2 linked regions of the Blastochloris viridis genome follow. The protein of the gene in region 1 interacts with the protein of each later gene in a pairwise test. Links are inferred from orthologs where the notes say so. Each region holds a gene or a part of one and is shown on either strand. Other genes may lie near its edges. The genes, in order: gltA and BVIR_RS00510.

What was found.
Region 2: the proteins of gltA (region 1) and BVIR_RS00510 interact in binary tests that used the Escherichia coli proteins (3 or more experiments, as listed by UniProt). The link is inferred for Blastochloris viridis from one-to-one orthologs.

Annotation. Positions count from the first base shown.
Region 1 is NZ_CP012946.1:2,693,199-2,700,014, forward strand. The notes cover bases 487-3,298. They hold gltA (citrate synthase), read left to right. Parts: upstream 487-1,137; coding sequence 1,138-2,460; downstream 2,461-3,298. Other genes in these bases: gltX (glutamate--tRNA ligase), read left to right, coding at 487-943; lpxB (lipid-A-disaccharide synthase), read right to left, coding at 2,590-3,298. In the rest of the region: more of gltX, read left to right, coding at 1-486; more of lpxB, read right to left, coding at 3,299-3,768; BVIR_RS11775 (LpxI family protein), read right to left, coding at 3,765-4,634; lpxA (acyl-ACP--UDP-N-acetylglucosamine O-acyltransferase), read right to left, coding at 4,639-5,439; 3-hydroxyacyl-ACP dehydratase FabZ, read right to left, coding at 5,445-5,909; lpxD (UDP-3-O-(3-hydroxymyristoyl)glucosamine N-acyltransferase), read right to left, coding at 5,906-6,816.
Region 2 is NZ_CP012946.1:102,290-110,464, reverse strand. What follows is about bases 1,582-4,389. They hold BVIR_RS00510 (lipid kinase), read left to right. Parts: upstream 1,582-2,379; coding sequence 2,380-3,399; downstream 3,400-4,389. Other genes in these bases: BVIR_RS00500 (ABC1 kinase family protein), read right to left, coding at 4,129-4,389; BVIR_RS00505 (response regulator), read left to right, coding at 3,714-4,097; BVIR_RS00515 (glycogen/starch/alpha-glucan phosphorylase), read right to left, coding at 1,582-1,953. Also shown: more of BVIR_RS00515, read right to left, coding at 1-1,581; more of BVIR_RS00500, read right to left, coding at 4,390-5,487; BVIR_RS00495 (alpha/beta fold hydrolase), read right to left, coding at 5,571-6,740; BVIR_RS00490 (M3 family oligoendopeptidase), read right to left, coding at 6,962-8,175. UniProt on the Escherichia coli protein: In vitro phosphorylates phosphatidylglycerol but not diacylglycerol; the in vivo substrate is unknown.

The sequences.
Region 1 (6,816 bases):
GCAGAACAAGGACCTCGACGACCTGGTGCTGCTGCGCTCGGACGGCACCCCGACCTACATGCTGGCGGTGGTGGTCGACGACCACGACATGGCGGTGACCCACGTCATCCGCGGCGACGACCACCTCACCAACGCCGCCCGCCAGACGCACATCTACGACGCGATGGGCTGGCAGGTGCCGCGGTTCGCCCATATCCCGCTGATCCACGGTGCGGACGGCGCCAAGCTCTCCAAGCGCCACGGCGCGCTCGGCGTCGATGCCTATCGCGCCATGGGCTACCTGCCGGCCGCGCTGCGTAATTATCTGGTGCGGCTGGGCTGGAGCCATGGCGACCAGGAGATCTTCTCGACCGAGGAGATGGTGGCGGCATTCGACGTCTCGCGCATCGGCCGCTCGGCGGCGCGGTTCGACTTCGCCAAGCTGGAAAGCCTCAACGGCCACTACATGCGCACCACCGCCGACGCCGACCTGCTGGCGGCGCTCGAAGCGGCGCTGCCGTTCTTTCCCGGCGGGCCGGCGGTGGCGGCCCGGCTCGATGCGCCGCTGCGCGACAGGCTGCTCGCGGCGATGCCGGGGCTGAAAGACCGCGCCAAGACTTTGATCGATCTGCTGAACGGCGCCGCCTTCGTGCTGGCGGAGCGCCCGATCGCGCTCGAGGACAAGGCGAAGGCGCTGCTGACACAGGAGGCGCGGGCGCTGCTTGCCACGCTCGCCGACGAATTCGAGGCGGCCGAGACCTGGTCGGCCGAGGCGCTGGAGCCGATCATGCGGGCCCATGCCGAGCGCGCCGGCTTGAAGCTCGGCCAGGTCGCCCAGCCGCTGCGGGTCGCCTTGACCGGGCGCACCACCTCGCCGGGCATCTTCGACGTCCTGGTGGTGCTCGGCCGCGCCGAGAGCGTCGGCCGCATGCGCGACCAGGGCGCGGCGGCGGCGGCGGCTTGACGGCGATGGGCGGTGGCGCCCATGCTCCCGCTCAACCGTGCACGGCGCGCCGCGGCCCCGGGACCTGGACGAATTGATGTCTGGACAAATGCGGCCGCGCCGTCCGTTAAGACGCATCTCTCATGCGTGAGATAGTCCCCCTCCTGACGGAAACCGTCGGCCACCGTCGGGGTTGACTCGCGAAGGTCAGTTCAATGGACGCCAAGACTCCGGACCCCAAGTCTCCCGACCTCAATTCCGGCACCCTCGCCGTCGGCGACAAGAGCTGGTCGTTTCCGGTCCTGCACGGAAGCATCGGCCCTTCCGTGCTCGACATCAGCAAGCTCTACGGCCAGACCGGGATGTTCACCTACGATCCCGGCTTCACCTCGACCGCAGCCTGCGAATCCAAGATCACCTATATCGACGGCGATGAGGGGGTGCTGCTGTATCGGGGCTACCCGATCGAACAGCTCGCCATGAACGGCGACTTCCTCGAAACCTGTTACCTGCTGCTTTATGGCGAGTTGCCGACCCCGGCGCAGAAGACCGATTTCGATTACCGCGTCACCCGCCACACCATGGTGCACGAGCAGATGGCCCGGTTCTACCAGGGCTTCCGCCGCGACGCGCACCCGATGGCGGTGATGGTCGGCTGCGTCGGCGCGCTGTCGGCATTCTATCACGACTCGATCGACATCTCCGACCCGCACCAGCGGATGGTCGCCTCGATCCGCATGATCGCGAAGATGCCGACCATCGCGGCGATGGCTTACAAATATACCATCGGGCAGCCGTTCATCTATCCCAAGAACGACCTCGACTATTCCTCGAATTTCCTGCGCATGTGCTTCGCCGTTCCGGCCGAGGACTACAAGGTCAACCCGATCCTGGCGAAAGCGATGGATCGCATTTTCATCCTGCACGCCGACCACGAGCAGAACGCCTCGACCTCGACGGTGCGGCTCGCCGGCTCCTCCGGCGCCAACCCGTTCGCCTGCATCGCCGCCGGCATCGCCTGCCTGTGGGGCCCCGCCCACGGCGGCGCCAACGAGGCGGCGCTGAAGATGCTGGGCGAGATCGGCCACGTCAGCCGCATCCCGGAGTACATCAAGCGCGCCAAGGACAAGAACGACCCGTTCCGGCTGATGGGCTTCGGCCACCGCGTCTACAAGAATTACGATCCGCGCGCCAAGATCATGCAGCAGACCTGCCACGAGGTGCTGCGCGAGCTCGGCATCAAGCACGACCCGCTGCTCGACGTCGCCATGGAGCTGGAGCGGATCGCGCTCAGCGACGACTACTTCATCGAAAAGAAGCTCTATCCCAACATCGACTTCTATTCGGGCATCACACTCAAGGCGATGGGCTTCTCGACCTCGATGTTCACCGTGCTGTTCGCGCTTGCCCGCACCGTGGGCTGGATCGCGCAGTGGAAGGAGATGATCGAGGACCCGCAGCAGAAGATCGGCCGGCCGCGGCAGATCTATTCCGGCGCGCCGCGCCGCGACTATGTCGCGATCGCCAAGCGGCGCTGACTTTGCGCAAATCGCGTCCCGGACGTCGCGCCGCGACGATCCGGGAGCGGCGCTCGGGCGCGGCCGCTTTTGCTGACGATCCAGGATCGCGGCTTCGCGGCGGTCCGGGGCGACGGATAAAAGGGGTGTTCAACGGGGCGCGCGGCGTCCCGTTTTGGTCTCGAACGTTGCAATCACCTGATCGGCGGCGCGGAACGACGGCGCGACCGCGCCGACGTGCATCACCTCGTCGAGCCGCGCGAACGCTCCGAGCTGACGGGCGCGGTTGGCACCCTCGCGCAGAATGCCGTCCAGTGCCGCCGCCAGCTTGTCGGCGGTGCAGTCGGCCTGCAGATATTCCGGCACCACGATGCCGCCGAGCACGAGGTTGGCGAGGATGAACATCGGCAGCCGAATCAGCTTGCGCGCCGCGAACGCCTCGATCGCCGAGCCCCGATAGGCGGCGATGGTCGGCACCCCGGCCAGCGCCAGCTCCAGCGTCACCGTGCCGGACGCCGCCAGCGCGCCGCGGGCGCGGCGGAATGCGTCGAGCTTGCCGGCCTCGCTGTCGAGAACCGCCGGCTTGACCGGCCACGCCGCCACCGCGGCCTCGACCTCGGCCTTGAGGTGCGGCAGCGTCGGCAGCACCGGCTCGAACGCCCCGATGCGCTGCTGGAGCAACGCCAGCGTATCGGCGAACACCGGCAGCAGGTGGTGCAGCTCGGCGTGGCGGCTGCCCGGCAGCACCAGCAGCACCGGCGGCTCGGCGGCTCGGCGCGCCGCGTCATGCGGCCCCGGCCGCAGCTCGGCGAGGCGCTCGACCAGCGGGTGGCCGACATAGCTGCACGGCGGGCCGCCAAGCTCGCGGTGGGAGTCCGGCTCGAACGGCAGCAGCGCCAGGATGTGGTCGCACCACTTGGCCATCGCCCGCGCCCGCCCCGACCGCCACGCCCACACCGTGGGCGAGACGTAGACCACGATCGGCAGCTCGGGCAGGCGCTTGCGCACGCGCTGGGCGACGCGGTGGGAGAAATCCGGACTGTCGATCAGCACCAGCACGTCGGGCGGATTGGCGATGATGGCGCGCGCGGTCTCGTCGATCCGACGCAGCACCCGCCGGAGCTGGCGCGCCACCGCGATGAAGCCGACCAGGGCGATGTCGGAGATCGGGAACAGGCTGGTGAGGCCCTCGCGCTCCATCGCCGCGCCGCCGAGGCCACGGAAGGCGACGCGGCCGCCGGTGCGCGCCTTGAGCGCCGCCATCAGCTTGTGGCCGAGCTGATCGCCCGAGGCTTCGCCGGCGACCACAAACACGTCCAGCGCGGTCATGCCGGCCCTGCCTTCAGCGCAATGCCGGTCACGAACAGCCCGGCGCGCTCGGCCGCCGCTGCCGTCTCGGCGGCATCGGCGATCAGCGTCTCGCCGGCGGCGACCGCGATGCCGCGCAGCTCCGCCCGCACCGCGCCGGCCACGGTGGATGAGCCGATCGCCGGCATGTCGACCCGGCGGTCCTGGGCCGGCTTGGGCGTCTTGACCAGCACCCCGGCGCGGCCGCTGAGGCGCAGCCGGCCGGCGGCGCGCAGCTCGGCGACGCGCGCCAGCATCAGGTCGGTGCCCTCGGCCGCCTCCACCGCGACGATGCAATGGTTGACGACCACCACGGCCTGGCCGATGTCGAAGCGGCCGGCGGTGGCGAGGTAGTCGATGCCGATGGCGATGTCGGCCTCGTCGAGCGCGGATGGCCGGTGGCGGCCGAGCGCGCCTGCCGGCGCCAGCAGTTCGGGTGCGATCTCGTGCGCGCCGCGCACGGTGAAGCCCTCGGCCTCGAACAGCCGCACCAGCCAGGTCAGCAGCTTGTCGTCGCCGCCAAGCATGGCCCGTGCGTAGCGGGTGATGAGCTGCAGTGCCCTGAAATCGAGCCGGATGTCGCGGATGCGCGGCCGGGTCGCCGAGCCGACGATGACGATCTCGCGGCAGCCGGCGCCGCGAAACGCGTTGAACACCCGGCCCGGCATGCCGATCGGCACCATCAGGTGGGGAAACCGCGTCACGTCGGGCAAGGCAAGGCCGCGCAGCGCGACGATGAACACCGGGCGGCCGGCGCGCACTGCGGCATCCGCCACCATGATCGGCACCCGGCCGCCGGCGGCAAGAACCCCCAACGGGGCCGGGCGCTCGGCGCTCACCACCGTCACGGCGTCAGACCTCGTCGAGCTCGCGCGGCATGGTGATCCGCCGCTTGGTGCCGGCGCGCAGGAAGTCGACGATCTTGCCGACATTGCCATCGCCCTCGAACGCCGCCGCCACCTGCTCGACCCGCTCGGCTAGCGTGCCGGCGCCGAAGAACAGCATGCGGTAGGCGTGCCTCAGGGCGTGGATGGCCTCGCGCGAAAAGCCGCGGCGCTTGAGCCCGACCAGATTGAGCCCGCCGAGCTGGCCCCGCGAGCCCACCACCGAGCCGAACGGAATAACGTCGTGCTCGACCCCGGTCATGCCGCCGATGATCGACTGCTCGCCGATGCGCACGAACTGATGAACCCCGCATTGCCCGCCGAGGAACGACTTGTCGCCCACCATGCAATGCCCGCCCAGGGTGGCGTTGTTGGCGAAGATGACGTCGTCGCCGACGTGGCAGTCATGGGCGGCGTGCGAGCCCGCCATCATGAAGCAGCGATCGCCGACGGTCGTCACCCCGCCGCCGAAATCGGTGCCGGCATTGATGGTGACCGTCTCGCGGATGATGCAATCGGCGCCGACCTCGACCCGGCTGTCGCCGCCGCCATGGCGCACCGCCTGCGGCAGCCCGCCGATCACCGCGAACGGGTGGATCTTGGTGCGGGCGCCGATCCGACTCGCGCCGATCACCACGGCGTGGGAGATCAGCTCGACGCCGTCGCCGAGCTCGACCTCGGGGCCGACAATGCAGAACGGGCCGACGACGACATCCGCACCAAGCTTGGCACCATCGTCGACGCGGGACGTCGGGTCGATCCTGGCCATCGCCGTCACTCGCCCAGCATGGCGCCAAGGTCGGCTTCCGCCGCGATCTCGCCGTTGACGCGGGCCTCGCCGTGGTACCACCACATATTCCGCCGCTTGGCGGTCTTGGTCATGTGGAACTCAACGACTTCGCCCGGCAACACCGGCCGGCGGAACTTGCAGTTGTCGATGGTGAGGAAATAGACCACGCCCGGACTGCCGGTGGCGCGGGAGAGGATGCAGATGACGCCGGCGGTCTGGGCCATGCCCTCGATCAGCAGCACGCCCGGCATCACCGGCCGGCCGGGGAAATGCCCCTGGAACTGCGGCTCGTTGATGGTGACCGCCTTGATGCCGACCGCCGAGCGGTCGCCGTCGATCTTCTCGACGCGGTCCACCATGAGAAACGGATAGCGGTGCGGCAGCAGCTGCAGCACGCGCTGAATGTCCAGCGCCTCCAGTACCGTCGTCGTCTCCGGCTCAGTGGTCATTCGTCCCCCCGTTCGCCCTTGCCAGCCGGGCGCTCGTCACCCCCTTGCGCCGCCAGCTTGGCCACCATCGTCACTTCGCGGAACCACACCCGCACCGGCTTGGCCGGCACGCCGCCCCAGCGGGCGCCCGGCGGCACATCGTCCTTCACCGACGACGTCGCGGCGATCTGGGCGCCGTCGCCGATGGTGACGTGCCCGATGACGCCGACCTGTCCGCCCAGCACCACGAAGTCCCCCAGCGTGGCGCTGCCGGAAATGCCGACCTGCGCCACGATCACGCAATTGCGCCCCACCGTCACGTTGTGGGCGATTTGCACGAGATTGTCGATCTTCGTACCCTCGCCGATCACGGTGTCGCCGGAGGCGCCACGATCAACGGTGGTGCCGGCGCCGATCTCGACGTCGTCCTGGATGATCACCCGGCCGAGCTGCGGCACCTTGAGGTGGCCGCGCGGCCCCATCGCGTAGCCGAAGCCGTCCTGGCCGATCCGCACCCCGCCGTGAACCACCACCCGGTTGCCGAGCAGCGCGAACATGACGCTGGCGCCGGGGCCGATCGAGCAGTCGCGGCCGATGCGCACCCCTTGCCCGATCACCGCATTGGCGGTGATCGTGGTGCCGGCGCCGATCTCGACGTCGGCGCCGATAACCGCGCCGGGATCGACGGTGACGCCCGGCTCCAGCCGCGCGGTGGGATGGACCATAGCGCCGTGGGCGATGCCGGTGGCGCCGAACGCCGAGCCGGGCCGCAGCGCCTCGGGAAACAGCGTGCGCGACAGCGTCGCTAAGGCCCGGTGGGCATCGGCGACCACCAGCGGGGCGATGTGCTCGGGCACCGCGGCCGCAAGGCGCGCGCGCACGAAGCACGCCGCCGCGCGCGAGGCGACCAGAGCGTCGCGGTACTTGG
Region 2 (8,175 bases), 2.6 Mb from region 1 along the record:
CTTCATGTTGCCGGTGCCCGACGCTTCCATGCCGGCGGTGGAGATCTGCTCGGACAGGTCCGCGGCGGGGATGATCACTTCCGCCAGGCTGACATTGTAGTTCGGCAGGAACACCACCTTGAGCAGACCGCGCGTCGCCGGATCGGAATTGACCACGCGGGCGAGGTCGTTGACCAGCTTGATGATGTATTTCGCCGTGGTGTAGCTCGGCGCCGCTTTGCCGGCGAAGATCTTGACCCGCGGCACCCAGTCGACGCTGGGCTGGGCGCGGATGGCGTCGTAGAGCGCGATGGTCTCGAGGATATTGAGCAGCTGGCGCTTGTATTCGTGAATGCGCTTGACGTGAACGTCGAACAGCGCGGTCGGGTCGACCCGCACGCCGAGCCGGTCGAGGATCAGCGCCGCCAGCCGCTCCTTGTTGGCGTGCTTGACCCGCATGAAGCGCTCGCGGAACGCGGCGTCCTTGGCATGGGGCGCGAGCAGCGACAGCTTCTCGAGGTCATCGAGCGGCGCATCGCCCACCGTCTCGCGCACCAGCCGCGTCAGGTCGGGGTTGGCCTGCATCAGCCAGCGCCGCGGCGTGATGCCGTTGGTCTTGTTGGTGATGCGGTCGGGATAGAGCGCCGCGAGATCGCGGAACACCGTCTTCTTCATCAGGCCGCTGTGCAGCGCCGATACCCCATTGACCTTGTGCGAGCCGACGAAGGCGAGGTTGCCCATCCGCACGCCGCGGCCGTGCCACTCGTCGATCAGCGAGATCGCCGCCAGCATGCTATCGTTGCAGTCGGGACGTTTGCGCGCCTCGGCGATCAGCTTGGCATTGATGGCGTAGATGATCTGCATGTGGCGCGGCAGAAGCCGCTCCATCAGCGACACCGGCCACATTTCCAGCGCTTCGGGCAACAGTGTGTGGTTGGTGTAATTGATGGTGCCGCGGGTGATCGACCACGCCTCTTCCCAGCCCAGCGCGTGGACGTCGAGCAGGATGCGCATCAGCTCGGCCACCGCGATGGCGGGGTGGGTGTCGTTGAGCTGGATCGCCGCCTTGTCGGGCAGGCTGCGGATGTCGCCGAACTGCTGAACGTGGCGGCGTACCAGATCCTGCAGCGAGGCGGCGGTGAAGAAGAACTCCTGGCGCAGCCGCAGCTCCTGGCCGGCCTGGGTCGAATCGGAGGGATAGAGCACGCGCGAGATGCTCTCGGCGCGGGTGCGGTCGGCGACCGCGCCGATGTGATCGCCGCGATTGAACGTCTCCAGCTGCATCGGATCGGCGGCGCGGGCGCGCCACAGCCGCAGCGTGTTGACGCGGGCGCCGCGCCAGCCGACGATCGGGGTGTCGTAGGCGATGGCGAGCACGCGCTCGGCCGGTCGCCAGGTGTGACGCACCGCGCCGTCCCAGGCTTCGCTGGCATCGACCGTGCCGCCGAAGCCGATCTCGTAGGCGACCTCGCGCCGCTCGAATTCCCACGGATTGCCGAAGGCGAGCCAGTCCTCGGGCAGCTCGGTCTGCCAGCCATCGGCGATCTTTTGCCGGAACAGGCCGTGGTCGTAGCGGATTCCGTAGCCGTGAGCGGCGATGCCGAGCGTCGCCATGCTCTCCATGTAGCAGGCGGCAAGCCGGCCGAGGCCGCCATTGCCGAGCGCGGCGTCGGGCTCGAGCTCCGCCATGGCGTGGTAGTCGACGCCAGCCTCGATCAGCGCTTCGCGCATCACGCCGTCGAGCAGAAGATTGCTCGACACGTCGCGCAGCTGCCGACCGATCATGAATTCGAGCGAGAGGTAATAGACCCGCTTGCGACCGGTGATGTAGGCCTCGCGAACCGATGCGATCCAGCGGTCGACGATGTGGTCGCGCACCGCAAGGGAGGTGGCGCGCAGCCAGTCGTGCAGCTTGGCGCCGGCGGGATCCTTGCCGACGGCATAGGTCAGCTTGGCAAAGATCGCGGCGCGCATTTGGGCGGCGTCGACCCGGGTGGCGTACGCCACCCCGTCGGTCACCGGCTCGTCGAGCGTGACGGGTTCACCGGTGGGCGCCGCGTTCGGCATCAGATAAGGCATGCGTCCTCGATTTGAGTACGGGGGAGGTTGCCGAGTAGCTTACGCCCTGACCCGACGTGGATGAAAGAGACCGGGTGAAAGAGGCCCGGACGATAGAGCGCCGACGCTTCGCCGGCTGAGAATGTCCGCCTGGCGCCGTATCAGGAGCTGAGTCGGTACCAAGGATATATGACGAAGGTTTCAGAAGCCTCGCCGCTAGCGCCCTTCTGCGCCTCGGCGCCGCGGGCCCCAAGCGTGCGATTCCGCACCGTACAATTTCGAAGCGTGCAATTCCGAAGCGGCACGCTCCCTACAGGAACTTCGCGTGCTGCCCGCGATTGAATGCTCATCACTCGTTGGAGGATACCTGTGGCGCCTGCTGACCGGCAACGAGAAATCGCGCCCGACCCGGCCTTTGCCATGCCATGCGACGATACGGACGGCGCTGGTGCCGACCCAGGCCCGCGACGAAACCGCGCGGCGAGCCCGCCGACCCGGCTGCTGGTGCTGGTTAACCGCAACTCCCGGCGCGGCGCAGCGTTCGACGCCGCCATGGTCGCACCGCTGGTCGAGGCCGGCATCGAGCCGATTGTGGAGACCTGCGACGCCCCGGCCGAAGTTTCGGCGCGCATCGTCGCCGCCGCCGCCGAATTCGACGGCGTGGCGATTGCGGGGGGCGACGGCACGCTGAACAGCGCCGCCGCCGGGCTGGTCGCCACCGGCCTGCCGCTCGGCATCCTGCCGTTCGGCACCGCCAACGATCTGGCCAACACGTTGGGCATCCCGGAGGACCCGGCCGAGGCGGCACGGGTGATCGCTCGCGGCCACACCCGCCGCATCGACCTCGGCGAGGTCAACGGCTGCTATTTCTTCAACGTCGCCAGCGTCGGGCTGGCGGCCGAGCTGACGCGACAGCTGACCGGCGAGCGCAAGCGGCGCTGGGGGCGGCTCGCCTACCCGCTGACCGCGCTGCGGGCGCTGTTCGACATGCGGCCGTTCCACGCCGACGTGGTTACCCCTGCCGAGCGAACGCGGGTGCTGACGCTGCAGATCACGGTCGGCAACGGCCGCCACTATGGCGGCGGCATGACGGTGGCGGAGGCCGCCGAGATCGACGACGGCCAGCTCGACCTGTTCAGCCTGGAGCTGCGCTCGCCCTGGCTGTTGGTGCGGATGCTCGCCGACCTGCGGCGCGGCTCGCACGGCAGTTGGCGCGAGGTCCGCGTCAGCCGCGGCGCGGGCTTCGAGATCCGCACCCGCCGATCGCGTCAGGTGAGCTGCGACGGCGAGCTGATCACCACCACGCCGGCGCGGTTTCGGGTGCGGCCGGCAGCGGTCACCGTCTACGCGCCTTCTCCGTAACAACCGCCCTGTTTACGGATAATTAATCAAGCTATGATCGTAAACGAATCAGTAAAACGATTCCCCCCTCCCCGCACCTGTCAAGACCACGACCAGCCCCCAGCATCGAATCTGCGCATATAGTCGATAGTTTCGGATATGGGCTTGACCGGCGGCGTAGCCGGCACTGGGCCGGCAGCAATCCCTTTTCCGATCTTCTTGGCCACCGAAAGAAAAGGCTGACGGAGTTACGGAACTTTGCGCTCGGTGTCGCATTTAATCCGGGTGAAGAGATATCAGGTCCAACCGGACCGAAACAAAGGCTGATCTCCGCCATGGCGCGCATTTTGATCGTAGAAGACGATGGCATGATCGCCTGCGATCTCCACTCTATCGTCGATGGTGCCGGGCACGCGGTGATCGGACCGGTCGCGTCGGTCCGAGAGGCACAGGCGCTGCTGGCGCGCTGCGAGGCGGCCCTGCTTGACGTCGACGTGCGCGACGGCAAGACCTTCGACCTCGCCTTGGCGCTGGCAAACCGCGGGCAGCCATTCGTCTTCGTGACCGGCTCGCTGCCGCAGGACGTACCGACGGCGTTGCGCGCCGTCCCGTTTCTGCCGAAGCCCTTCAGAGAGGCCGATATCTGCCGCTGGCTGAGCCGGATCGAGCGGCCCGCGACCGCCCCGGCGTTCGTCACGGCCGAACCGGTACCGGCCTGACAGACGTCCGCGCGCTCCGACGCCGGCAAGTTCAGTGCGTCGGCGACAGCCCCGCCATCGCCAGCGCCTCGGCCTGACGCGCCGCTACCTTTTCCACTGAGAACGCCTCGATCGCGGATTCGAACAGCCGGTGGAAATTGACCTCGGCCCGCAGCCGGAGGAACACGCCGCCGAGGCCGATGGCGGCACGGTCCATGAACACGAATTCGCGCGGCACGGTGACCGGTCCCATTTCCGTCAAGGCGCGGTGGACCGCGAACGCTTCCTTTCGGCCGTATTCGCCGGGAGCGATGCCGTCGGCGATGGTGCGGACCCGGTCTTCCAGCACCGGGCCGTAGATGAAGCGGGCCCAGATGTTGAGCACGTCGATGATCTCGCGCTTCAGCCCCTTGAAGCCCCACTGCTCATAGGCGTGAACAACGCGCTCGTGATCGTCCTGCTGGAGACCGCGATACAGATCGACCACGCCGCCGACGAAGGACGGCGGGAAGATGCGGATGCAGCCGTAATCGAGCAGGTTGATGCCCGACGGCACGCCGTCCTCGCTGAACACGGTGTAATTGCCGAGGTGAGGGTCGCCATGGATGATGCCGAACCGGCTGAACGGCAGCCACCACGCCCGGTACATCGAGGTCGCGAGCCGGTTGCGGACCTCAAGCTCGTGGTCGACGAAGTCCAGCATGCGCCGGCCCTCGAGCCAGTCGAGCGTCAGTAGCCGCCCGGTCGAAAGCTCCGGCCACACCCGCGGCACCCGCACGTCCGGCACGTCGTCCATCATGTGGCGGTAGACCGCGACGTGGCGGGCTTCGCGGCGATAGTCGAGCTCCTCGCGCAGGCGCGCCCCGATCTCGCGGGCAATCTCACGGGTGTCGATGGCCGGATCGACCCGGCGCTGAATGGCGAACGCGATGTCGAGCTGGGCGAGGTCGGCTTCGACCGCCGACTGCATCTCCGGGTACTGCAGCTTGCACGCCAGCGCCTCGCCGGTGAGCGCGGTGGCCTTGTGGACCTGGCCGAGCGAGGCGGCCGCGGCGGGCTTGTGCTCGAAGCTGCCGAACCGGCTCTGCCACTCCGGCCCGAGTTCGGCGGCCATGCGGCGCTTGACGAACGGCCAGCCCATCGGCGGCGCCTCGCTCTGCAGCTTCTGCAGCTCGTCGGCGTATTCGGGCGGCAGCGCGTCGGGAATGGTCGCCATCAGCTGGGCAACCTTCATGATCGGGCCCTTCAGCCCGCCGAGCATGTTGCTGAGGTCGGCGGCATTCGCCTGGCGGTCGAACCGTCCCAGCATCCGCGAACCGACCATCCTGGCCGCCATGCCGCTGACATTGGCGCCGACCCGGGCATAGCGGGTGGCGCGGGCGGAAAATCGGTTCTGTTCGCTGTCTGTCATGGTTCCGGTCGCATGCCCCGTGTGTCCGAAGATATAGGGGCGGGGGCCCGGAATACCATGTCCGGAGAGGGGAGCCGGACCTGTTAGCCGACCTCGGCCGGCCCCGCGAGGGGGCGGATGGACGCATGGCCGCGGACAACGACGCGCCGGCGGCGCTGCGCGCAGAGCCAGCGCGCAATCTCCGGCCAGCCCTCGGTCAGGCTGCGGGCGCCGACGAACAGCCCGACATGGCTGCTCGGCCACAGCCGGGTCAGGATCGCCGGCGGCGCGGCGCCGACCAGTTCGGCGGCGGCGAGCACCTGCTCGGCCGGCGCCACGATATCCTCGCCGCCGGCGATCAGGGCGAGCGGGTGGCGAACGTCGGCGAGCGCGATGGTGCGGCCGAGGGCAGGAAAGCCGCCGCGCGCCCGCAGGTTGCGCTGGAACAGCCACGCGACGATGTCGAGATAGTACCGCCCGGGCAGATCGACCACGCAGCGGTCCCAGGCGGCGTAGCGCGCCAGCGCCGCCTCCGCCCGCGGGCCAATGTCGTCCGGGCCGAGGTCGAGGTCGCGCCGGGCCTGGCCGCAGGCCTGCTCGGTGGTTTTCGGCCAGGCGGCGCGGATGGTCTCGCCGGACATGCGGCCGCCGCCCCGCTCCACCGCCGCCTGGAACACCGGCAGCGGCGTCGCACGCGCCAGCGCCGACAACGCACTGTCGCCGCGCTCGGTGTCGATCGGGGCGGCCACCAGCACCAACGCGCGCACCTTGGCGGGAAAGCGGGCGGCATAGACCAGCGCCAGCCAGCCGCCCTGGCACAGGCCGATCAGGTCGACCGGCGGCCCGAGCTCATCGACCGCGACGTTGAGTTCGGCGAGGTAGCTGTCGATCGAGAGGTCGCGCATCGTCGGCGTCGCCGACCGCCAGTCGGTGACGGCGAGGCGTTTGACGCCCTCATTGAGGAGGCGCTCGACCAGGCTGTGGCCGGGCGCGAGGTCGGCGATCACCGCGGTGTGCAGCGCGAACGGCGCGGCAATCAGGGTGGCGACGCCGGCAGTGCCGGTGGAGAAGTCGCGCAGCCGCATGGTGGCAAGGTCGAGGCGAACCCGGTTCGGCGTGGTCCAGGCCAACGGCTCGGACGGGGCAGCGGCGCCGGACAGCAGGTGAGCGACCTGCTCGGAAAACCCGCAGGCGGCTTCGGTCATCGCCGCGGCGGCGATGAAGGCGACCTCCCACGGCGTGGCCGTCCAGAGTGTCGGGTGGTCGGAGCGCATGGGGGCCTCCCGCAGGCAGTCAGCATCCCGCAGCGCCGGCCCCGAATCAATGGTTATCCGCTACCCTTGCCCAGTGGCCGGACTGGTCCGGCGGCCGCGCCGCCGACCGCCGCCAATCTCCGCCGCCGGTGCGCATAATGCACCACAGCATGCACGCGCCGCAGGACGGGCGTGCTGTCCGTCCTGCGGGCGCGGATGTTGCGGCGCGATTGCACACCCAACTACGCTTCCAGCGCTTCCAGCTCGCCGATCAGCCGCTCGATCATGCCAAGCCCGGTCTGCCAGAACGCCGGGTCGCGGGCGTCGAGCCCGAACGGCTTGAGCAGCTCGGAGTGGTGCTTGGTGCCGCCGGCGGCAAGCAGGTCGTGATAGCGCTCGGCAAAGCCGTCCGGGGCGCGCTCATAGACGGCATAGAGCGAGTTCACCAGGCAATCGCCGAAGGCATAGGCGTAGACGTAGAACGGCGCGTGGACAAAATGGCCGATATAGGTCCAGAACGTCTCGTAGCCGGGGCCAAGCCGGATCGCGGTTCCCAAGCTTTCGCTTTGCACCTCAAGCCAGAACCGGCCGATTTCCTCTGCCGTCAGCTCGCCATCCCGCCGCGCCTCGTGGATTTTGCGCTCGAAGGTATAGAACGCGATCTGCCGCACCACGGTGTTGAGCATGTCCTCGACCTTGGCGGCGATCAGCGCCTTGCGCTGGGCGCGGTCGGGCGTGGCTTTGAGGATGGCCTTGAACGTCAGCATCTCGCCGAACACCGACGCCGTCTCCGCCAATGTCAGCGGGGTCGGCGCCATCAACGGGCCGTTCGGCGCCGCCAGCACCTGATGGACGCCGTGGCCAAGTTCGTGCGCCAGCGTCATCACGTCGCGCGGCTTGCCGAGGTAGTTCATCAGCACGTACGGGTGCACCGACGGCACGGTCGGGTGCGAGAACGCGCCCGGCGCCTTGCCGGCGCGGATCGGCGCGTCGATCCAGTTGTTCTCAAAGAACCGGCCGGCGATGCCCGCCAGCTCGGGCGAGAACGCACGATAGGCGCCGAGCACGGTTGAGCGCGCCTCCGGCCACGAATAGCTCCTCTGCTCGACCTCGGGCAGCGGCGCGTTGCGGTCCCAGTGGTCGAGCGCGTCCTTGCCGAACCAGCGCGCCTTGAGGGCGTAATAGCGGTGCGACAGCCGCGGATAGGCGGCGCGGACACTCGAGACCAGCGCCTCGACCACCTCGCGCTCGACCCGGTTGGCGAGGTGGCGGCTGTCGGCAACGTCCTTGAAGCCGCGCCAGCGGTCGGCGATCTCCTTGTCCTTGGCCAGGACGTTGGTGATCAGGGTGAAGGTGCGCAGATTGTCGCGGAAGGTTGCGGCCAGCGCATCGGCCGCCGCCTTGCGGCTGGCCTCGTCCGGCTCCAGCAGCAAATTGAGGGTCGGCTCCAGCGTCA